One region of the Rhizobium sp. SG741 genome, then DNA from elsewhere that is predicted to be linked to it. Evidence: predicted binding sites of a transcription regulator. Region 1 holds the regulator's gene; the other holds the start of a gene.
The links. Region 1 encodes HrcA, which represses chaperone genes, less so after heat shock. Its sites were predicted from a motif close to GTTAGCACTCNCNNNNNGNGAGTGCTAAC; they were not measured.
Positions count from the first base shown of each region.

Region 2: a site for HrcA is predicted at 2,420-2,448, ahead of FHT29_RS05950 (co-chaperone GroES). Genes of this name have one in related genera too.

Region 1 covers NZ_JAAZQP010000003.1:271,575-276,182, forward strand. The annotation lists gene FHT29_RS09765 (VOC family protein) at 1-202, opposite strand, end outside; gene rph (ribonuclease PH) at 215-931, opposite strand; gene hrcA (heat-inducible transcriptional repressor HrcA) at 1,104-2,192, shown strand; gene FHT29_RS09780 (GFA family protein) at 2,196-2,630, opposite strand; gene grpE (nucleotide exchange factor GrpE) at 2,842-3,480, shown strand; gene ptsN (PTS IIA-like nitrogen regulatory protein PtsN) at 3,569-4,033, opposite strand; gene raiA (ribosome-associated translation inhibitor RaiA) at 4,123-4,608, opposite strand, start outside.
Region 2 covers NZ_JAAZQP010000002.1:113,301-117,908, reverse strand. The annotation lists gene groL (chaperonin GroEL) at 375-2,009, opposite strand; gene FHT29_RS05950 (co-chaperone GroES) at 2,058-2,366, opposite strand; gene FHT29_RS05945 (SDR family oxidoreductase) at 2,896-3,600, shown strand; gene FHT29_RS05940 (MFS transporter) at 3,658-4,608, opposite strand, start outside.

The DNA.
Region 1 (4,608 bases):
AGCCCGGTTCCGGCGGCTTCATCGTCTCGGCCGGATTGAAGATCAACAGCACGCCCGGCCCGCAACGATAAAAGACATGGCGGTTACCACCACGTGCGATCTTCTCGAGCCCGAGAATGCCGCTATAAAAGGCCTCGATCGCATCGAGATCGTCCGCATAGAGAGCGGTTTCCAAGATGCCTTCGAGAGCCGCGTCCGCCATTGCAGGATATCCTCAGACGATCGCCTGCTTCTGCAGATCCACCAGTTCGGCAATGCCGTTCTTGGCAAGGCCCAGGAGCGTGGCGAATTCTTCTTCGCTGAAGGGCGTGCCCTCGGCCGTTCCCTGGATCTCGACGATCCCGCCTTTGCCGGTCATGACGAAGTTGGCGTCGGTTTCTGCCGAGGAATCCTCGAGATAATCGAGGTCGATCACCGGCTGGCTGGCGAAGATGCCGCAGGAGATCGCCGCGATGTGATCTTTCAGTACGCGGTCGACTTTGATCATGTTGCGGCTTTCCATCCACTTCATGCAATCGTAGAGCGCGATCCACCCACCGGTGATCGCCGCGGTCCGCGTGCCGCCATCGGCCTGGATGACGTCGCAGTCGACGGTGATCTGACGTTCGCCGAGCTCCTTCAGGTCGACGACGGCGCGCAGCGAGCGGCCGATGAGGCGCTGGATTTCCTGCGTGCGGCCGCCCTGCTTGCCGGCGGCAGCTTCGCGCTTCATGCGCTCGCCGGTCGCGCGCGGCAGCATGCCGTATTCAGCCGTGACCCAACCCTTGCCGCTGTTGCGCAGCCATGGCGGCGTCTTTTCTTCCAGGCTTGCCGTGCAGAGCACATGCGTATCGCCGAACTTGACCAGGCACGAGCCTTCCGCATGCTTGGAAAAATTGCGCTCGAACGACACCTTGCGCATCTGATCGGTTTTTCTGCCTGAAGGCCGCATTCCACTCTCCTGAAACTTCGATGACCGCTTCTACGACCCAGAGGAGGCTTTTGCAAAGGAAAAGCAGGCTTTAATGCCCCACTGCGGCGGTAACCGCATTTTTCCCTTTTGCGATTGCTAACTGAATGATTATATTTTCACTAAGGCTCAATGGAACGGATTTGGCAGCAAAATGGTATTTACGACATCGACGGTTTCGGATGTCATTGCTGCGCTTGACGAACGCTCCAAGGAAATCTTTCGCCGCATCGTCGAAGGCTATCTCGAAAACGGCGAGCCGCTCGGTTCGCGCAATCTTTCGCGCCTGCTGCCCATGTCCTTGTCGCCAGCTTCGGTGCGCAATGTCATGAGCGACTTGGAAGAGCTTGGTCTCATCTATTCGCCGCATATCAGCGCCGGCCGGCTGCCGACCCAGATCGGCCTGCGCTTCTTCGTCGACGCCTTCATGCAGGTCGGTGACCTCTCCGCCGAGGACCGCGCCAACATCGATCGGCAGGTGCGCGGGAGCAATCGCGACCAGCCGATGGAATCGGTCATGTCCGAGGCGAGCCGCATGCTGTCCGGCATTTCGCGCGGCGCCGGCCTGGTCATTACCGCGAAAAGCGATCCCGTGCTGAAGCATGTGGAATTCATCCGCCTGGAGCCGACCAAGGCGCTTGCGGTGCTTGTCGGCGATCATGACCAGGTCGAAAACCGCATCATCGAACTGCCGGCCGGCATCACCTCGTCGCAGCTGACGGAGGCCGCCAATTTCCTCAATGCTCATATGGCCGGCCAGACCCTTCCGGAATTCCGCCGGCGTGTGCAAAGTCTGAAGGATAGCGTCCGCCAGGAGTTGGACAGCCTGTCGCATGAGCTGGTCGAGCGCGGAATTGCGGTGCTGTCGGGTGACGACGCCGAAGGCAAGCCGACGCAACTCATCGTGCGTGGCCACGCCAATCTGCTGGCCGACGTCGGCGGCGCCGAGGATCTGGACCGGCTGCGTCTGCTATTCGATGACCTTGAAAAGAAGGACAGTCTCATCGAGATCCTCAACCTTGCGGAAAGCGGACCGGGGGTGCGTATCTTCATCGGTTCGGAAAACAAGCTCTTTTCGCTGTCCGGCTCATCGCTCATCGTCGCTCCCTACCGCGACGATGACGATCGCATCGTCGGAGCAGTCGGCGTCATCGGTCCGACGCGGCTGAACTACGCACGCATCGTACCCATGGTGGATTATACGGCACAGCTGATTTCGAGGCTGTCGCGGCCAGGGATCTGACGCCTAGTCGGGAAGCAGCGTTCCCGATCCGCCCATTTCCGCCGGAAAATCCTTCTGCTTCGGCAGTCCATCTTTCATGTGCAGCACCGTCGTCTCGTAATTGGCGTGAAATGCCGGTTGAAAGTCGAGACCGGGAAGGACAGCGGCGTAAACATCGGTTACGCCCCATGGGGGATGCTCCGTCAGCAGATGGCCCCCGCAGACCGTGCACCACTTGCGCACGCTCGTTTCGGTCTTCTGGTAGCTGCCGATGCGATCTGCACCCTTGGTAATGTGGACGGCTTCGGGCGGCCAGAGCGAGAAGGCATTGACCGGTCCCGCCGACCATTCCCGGCAGGAATCGCAGTGGCAATAGCCCATCGCGATAGGCTCGCCGTCGACGGTGACCTCGACTGCACCGCAGAAACATTTGCCGGAAAGGGATTTGCCGCTGGACATTGATCTCACCCGCCGTGTTGAGATACGCTTAACTATATCACCGGAGAGAAGGCCTGGATAGCCGAGTCGCAACCAGCGTCTCTGATCCGCCGGTATCTTGCCACCGTCGTAATGCCACGAATTGGCTGATCTTCTCGACAAAGCCTTGATTTTTTCCGGCTAAACCTCGATATCGGGCACATCCAAAAGACAAAGCAATTCGGAGACCGTCATGACCGACGAAACAACGAAAACCGGACCTGACGCCGCGGCGGCCGACACATCAGCGGATTTCGCTCAAGACGCAGCGGAAACCATTGATGCGACCGAGCCGTCTCAGCCGGACCCGGTCGAGCTGCTGAAGGCCGAAAACGGCGAACTGCGTGACCGCTACCTTCGCCTCGCCGCCGAGATGGACAATCTTCGCCGCCGCACCGAGCGTGATGTGAAGGATGCGAAGTCCTATTCCGTGGCGAGCTTCGCCCGCGACATGCTTGCAGTGGCGGACAATCTGCGCCGCACGCTGGACGCCATTCCGGCCGAAGCGCGCGCCGGCGCCGATGCCGGCCTGCAGACGCTGATCGACGGCGTCGAGATGACCGAGCGTTCCATGCTCTCGGCACTGGAGCGCCATGGCGTGCGCCAGATCGAACCGATCGGGCAGAAGTTCGACCCCAATTTCCATCAGGCGATGTTCGAGGTGCCGAATTCAGAGGTGCCGAACAATACGGTCGTGCAGGTCGTGCAGGCCGGCTTCGTCATCGGCGAGCGCGTTCTGCGCCCGGCCATGGTCGGCGTCGCCAAGGGCGGCCCCAAGATCGTCGAGAACGCAGAGGGCGCCAACAGCCCGCTGGACGAAAAAGACGCCTGATCTTCACGCGATAAAAAAATAAGAGCCGGATGATCCACAATCATCCGGCTCTTATTTTTGCCTTGATCCGATGTGATCCAAGTCACCGTTAAGCGGCGTTGGATGCCTGTTCCTCGTTGAGGAATGCATAGATCGCCGAAGCGGATTCGGTGGCGCGCAGCTTGGCGACCAGGTCCTGGTCTCGCAAAACGCGGGCGATGCGTGAGAGTGCCTTGAGATGATCGGCGCCTGCGCCTTCCGGCGCGAGCAGCAGGAAGACGAGGTCGACGGGCTGGTCGTCCAGCGCCTCAAAATCGACCGGTGCTTCGAGGCGCGCGAAAATGCCTGCGATGGATTTGATGCTGGCAAGCTTGCCATGCGGGATGGCGATGCCGTTGCCGACGCCGGTGGAGCCCAGGCGCTCGCGCTGCAGCACCACGTCGAAAATCTCTCGTTCGGGAAGTCCGGTCAGTTTGGAGGCTTTGGCTGCCAGCTCCTGAAGCAGTTGTTTTTTGGAATTTGCCCTCAAGGCGGGGATGATCGCATCTTGGTGTAGCAAATCTGCCAATGCCATTCTCTTTATCCTTCGTGTCGCCGAGAACCGATAACGGGGGAGCGGCGGTCGGCCTACTTAGGCACGGAGCCGCCGCTCATCTTCTATTCTCAGCCTTTGATATTGGCCGCGTCGATCCAGCCAATGTTACCGTCCTGACGACGGTAGACGATGTTCAGATGTTCCTTGCCGGGACTGCGGAAGAGCAGCAACGGTTCGTCGGTCATGTCGAGCGCCATCACAGCCGTCGCCACCGACATGGTCTTCAATTGCTTCGTGCTTTCGGCAACGATCACCGGCGCGAAATCGGAGGCAATCTCTTCGTCGTCGTCCGGAACGCCGTCCATGACGGTGTAGGCGACTTCAGCCTGACCGTTCGCATGATTGCCGGCCTGATGGTCCTTAAGCTTGCGTTTGTAACGGCGCAGACGTTTCTCGATACGCTCGGACGCCGCGTCGAAAGCAAGCTGCGGGTCCATCGCCTCTCCGGCGGCATGCAACACCACACCGCTGTCGAGATGAAGCTTGCAATCGGCCGCGAAGCGAGAACTGGACTTGTGAACAGTTACCTGACCCGAATACCCCCCGTCGAAGTA
Region 2 (4,608 bases), on a different contig from region 1:
ACCTGACCATCATTCCCGATCGAGCTCAGCTCTTGCCTTTACCGCTCGGCGGATTGTTCTTTGTCGCGACCTTGATCTGACTTGCGAACGTACTCTCTACCTTTGCGGCAGGCTTTTCCTGTTTCGGTTTGCGAACCTCGCGGTTGCCTCTCACTTGTCCCTTGGCCATCGATGCGATCCTTCTTGAGGTTGATATCAGCTAGTGGAACGGCAGCCGCTCGAATGTGATGCCCTCGAACGACTACCCCAGAGTATTTGGAGGCCCGCATTGCGAGCAACCACATAATGCCTGTTCGCTCAACGGAGTGATATTACCACTCAAAATGGCGAAAATACCGCCCGGCCAAACCGGCCGAGCGCTTCAGGCACTGCTCTCAATATCCCATATTGCCCATGGCGCCATTTCCGGTGTTTTGGGCAAGTTCTTTGGCGGGAATATCGGCGATCATGGCTTCGGCGGTGATCAGAAGCGCCGCAATCGAGCCGGCGTCCTGCAACGCGGTCCGCACGACCTTGGCCGGATCGATGATGCCGGCTTCGATCATATCGACATAGGTTTCCGTCTGCGCGTCGAAGCCCTCATTAGGATCCTTGCTGTCGTCAAGTTTTCCGATGACGATCGAACCTTCGACACCGGCATTGTCGGCGATCTGCCGGATCGGCGCTTCCAGTGCTCTGCGCACGATCGCGATGCCCGCCGTCACGTCGGCGTTTTCGCCGGTGAGCCCAATGAGGACCGCTTTCGCACGCAAGAGCGCAACGCCGCCGCCGGCCACGATGCCTTCCTCGACCGCCGCACGGGTGGCATTCAGGGCATCGTCGATGCGGTCCTTCTTTTCCTTGACTTCGATCTCGGTCGAGCCACCGACGCGGATCACCGCAACGCCGCCGGTGAGCTTTGCCAGCCGCTCCTGCAGCTTTTCCTTGTCGTAGTCTGAGGTCGTCTCCGCGATCTGCGCCTTGATCTGCTTGATACGTGCCTCGATGGCGGCTTTATCGCCAGAGCCATCGATGATCGTCGTGGTATCCTTCTCGATCAGCACGCGCCTGGCACGGCCGAGCATATCGAGTGTGACGTTCTCCAGTTTGATGCCGAGATCCTCGGAGATCATCTGTCCGGCCGTCAGGACGGCGATGTCTTCCAGCATGGCCTTGCGGCGGTCGCCGAAACCCGGCGCCTTGACGGCAGCGACCTTGAGGCCGCCCCGCAACTTGTTGACGACCAATGTCGCCAGCGCTTCGCCTTCGACATCTTCCGAGATGATCAGCAACGGTGTGCCGCTCTGCACCACACCCTCGAGGATCGGAAGCATCGCCTGCAGATTGCCGAGCTTCTTTTCGTGAATGAGAATATAGGGGTTCTCCAGTTCCACGCGCATCTTTTCGGCATTGGTGACGAAATAGGGCGAGAGATAGCCGCGGTCGAACTGCATGCCCTCGACGACATCGAGTTCGTTCTCAGCCGTCTTGGCCTCCTCGACAGTGATGACACCCTCGTTGCCGACCTTTTCCATGGCCTTGGCGATCATCTCGCCAACGCTGGCATCGCCATTGGCGGCGATCGTGCCGACCTGCGCGATCTCGCTTGAGGACTTGACCTTGGTGGCGCGCGCCTTGATTTCCGCAAGCACGGCGGTAACACCGAGATCGATGCCGCGCTTGAGGTCCATGGGGTTCATCCCGGCGGCAACCAGCTTGGCACCCTCGCGAAAGATGGACGCGGCGAGCACGGTCGCCGTCGTGGTACCGTCGCCGGCAAGGTCGTTGGTTTTTGAAGCCACCTCGCGCACCAGCTGCGCGCCCATGTTCTCGAACTTGTCTTCAAGCTCGATTTCCTTGGCGACCGATACGCCATCCTTGGTGATGCGCGGAGCGCCATAGGGTCTGTCGATGACGACGTTGCGGCCCTTGGGACCGAGCGTCACCTTAACGGCATTGTTCAGCAATTCCACGCCACGAAGCAATCGGTCGCGGACGTCGGTAGAAAAAATGATTTGCTTGGCAGACATTGTCTTTGCCCTGTTCAGTCTTGAGATAAAGGAGCTAAATTCGGTGGATCAGGCAGCCTTGTCGACGGCGTTCTCGATGATGCCCATAATGTCGGCCTCCTTCATGATCAGAAGGTCTTCACCATTGATCTTGACCTCGGTTCCCGACCATTTGCCGAACAGGATCGTATCGCCAGTCTTGACGTCGAGCGGGATCAGCCTTCCATTTTCGTCGCGGGAACCGGGACCGACGGCGATCACTTCACCTTCCTGCGGCTTTTCCTTGGCGGTATCGGGAATGATGATCCCGCCCTTGGATTTGATATCACCTTCGGCGCGTCGGATGACGACGCGGTCGTGCAGCGGGCGAAATAGCATAAAGATCTTTCTGCGGCCGGCGCATAGGGCGGCTGCAACCATAAAATAACATTCTTGGCACTCGATTGATAGGAGTGCCAAGGAATATTATTTGGAGAATAAAATCATACGAGAATGGCGTCCATGATTCCATAGAATTGTATGGGCAATTCTCATGAAAATTACCGGATCCATTGTAATGACGAATGAGTTTTTATTTCAACTAACCGGATTTTTTCTGAGATAAATATCGATCGGTGCTTCGCATATCAGTTTGCTGCGGACGCGGCCGGGTATGGGAAGATGCTTCGGCAGCGCTTTCGACAGCCGCCCGTTCGTCTATGAGCAATTGTAACGGACGATCGTCACGGCCGCCCTTTTGGTGGTTGGGCGGAACCTTGACCGCGGTCAGGATGAGCACCCGCAAAACGGATCTTCATCTCAAATAAAAACGCAACTGGTTGGTGCCAGCGCGCCTGAAATGCTATTTGACTCATAAAAGTCAGGCAATCTTTCCTTGCCCGCAAACGAACAGAGAGAGGCTCACGGCATGTCGATAGAAAAAGTAGCAATCATCACGGCGGGCGGCAGCGGCATGGGTGCGGAAGCCGCCAAGCGCCTTGCCGCCGATGGATTCAGGGTTGCGATCCTTTCATCCTCCGGCAAGGGAGAGGCCCTTGCGGCGTCGCTCGGCGGCATCGGCATCACCGGTTCGAATCAGTCGAACGACGATCTCAAACGCCTGACCGACGCGACGATGGAGAAGTGGGGTCGCATCGACGTGCTGGTCAATAGTGCCGGCCACGGACCCAGGGCACAGATCATCGAGATCACCGACGAGCAATGGCACACAGGCCTTGACGTCTATCTGATGAACGTAGTCCGCGCCGTTCGTCTGGTCACCCCGATCATGCAGGCGCAAAAGTCGGGCGCGATCATCAACATCTCCACGGCCTGGGCCTTCGAACCATCGGCGATGTTTCCGACATCAGCCGTTTTCCGTGCCGGCCTTGCCGCCTATACCAAGATTTTCGCGGATACCTATGCGGCCGATAATGTCCGCATGAACAATGTACTGCCGGGCTGGATCGACAGCTTGCCGGCAACCGAAGAGCGCCGCGACGGCGTGCCGATGAAGCGCTACGGCACGAGTTCGGAGATTGCAGCCACGATCGCGTTCCTCGCATCCGATGGCGCAGGCTACATCACCGGCCAGAACCTCAAGGTCGATGGCGGACTAACCCGCTCCATATGAGACCTGCCGGCCGTCGAAACCGCCCCTCGTTCCAGTCGGGTCAGCACGTAGTCCGAATTACGTGCCGGTTTCTATCATCGTGGCATTGACGTTGATGGCGCGGCCGGCAAACCAGCCATTGATGGCGGCGCCGAGACCAAGCAGGACGAACAGAACCGAACACCAGGCGAAACTTCCCGTCCAACCGTGGATCATGCCGACGACGAGCGGCCCGATTGCGGCAAGCAGGTAGCCTATGAACTGCGCCATGCCGGACAGATGCGCGGCGACGTGCGGGTCGGGCGAGCGCAGCACGATCACGGTCAGCGCCACCGCGATCAGCCCTCCCTGCCCGATACCCTGGAGCACGGCCCAGAACCATACCGTCCAGAGCGGCGCGAAGAGCAGGCCCAGCAGCGCCGTGACCGCGACCGCACAAAGAATGACGTTGATGGCCCGCTGGTCCTTGCCCCTGACGGCGATGTGAGGAGCCACAAGACACGAAGCCGCCTGCACCATGACTGAAACCGACACGATTGCGCCGGCCGTCACCCCATCGAGGCCACGCTCGCGCAGAATTGGGACCAGCCAGCCGAAGACGCAATAGGCAAGCGCCGATTGCAACCCCATGAAGAGCGTTACCTGCCAAGCGACGGCATCAGTCCATAGACCCATGACGCGGAAGCCGGTGCGCCGCGCTTGGGTGCCCGATCCAATCACCTGCGGCAGCCACAGAAGCCCGACCACGAGGGCCGGCAAGGCCCAGGCCGCAAGCGCACCGCCGAGCGACCCCCCAAGACTATGTTCGATCGGAAGCGTGAGCCCGGCTGCACTCGCCGCGCCCGCGCACAGAGCCATTGTGTAGCAGCCCGTCATCAGGGCCGCCTTGTCCGGAAAATCACGCTTGACCACGCCCGGCAAGAGAACATTGCCGATCGCTATGCAGGCGCCGGTCAAGGCCGTCCCGAAGAACAGCAGGGAGATAGAGGAAATGCCGCGTAACGCCGTGCCGAGCGCAAGCAGGAGAAT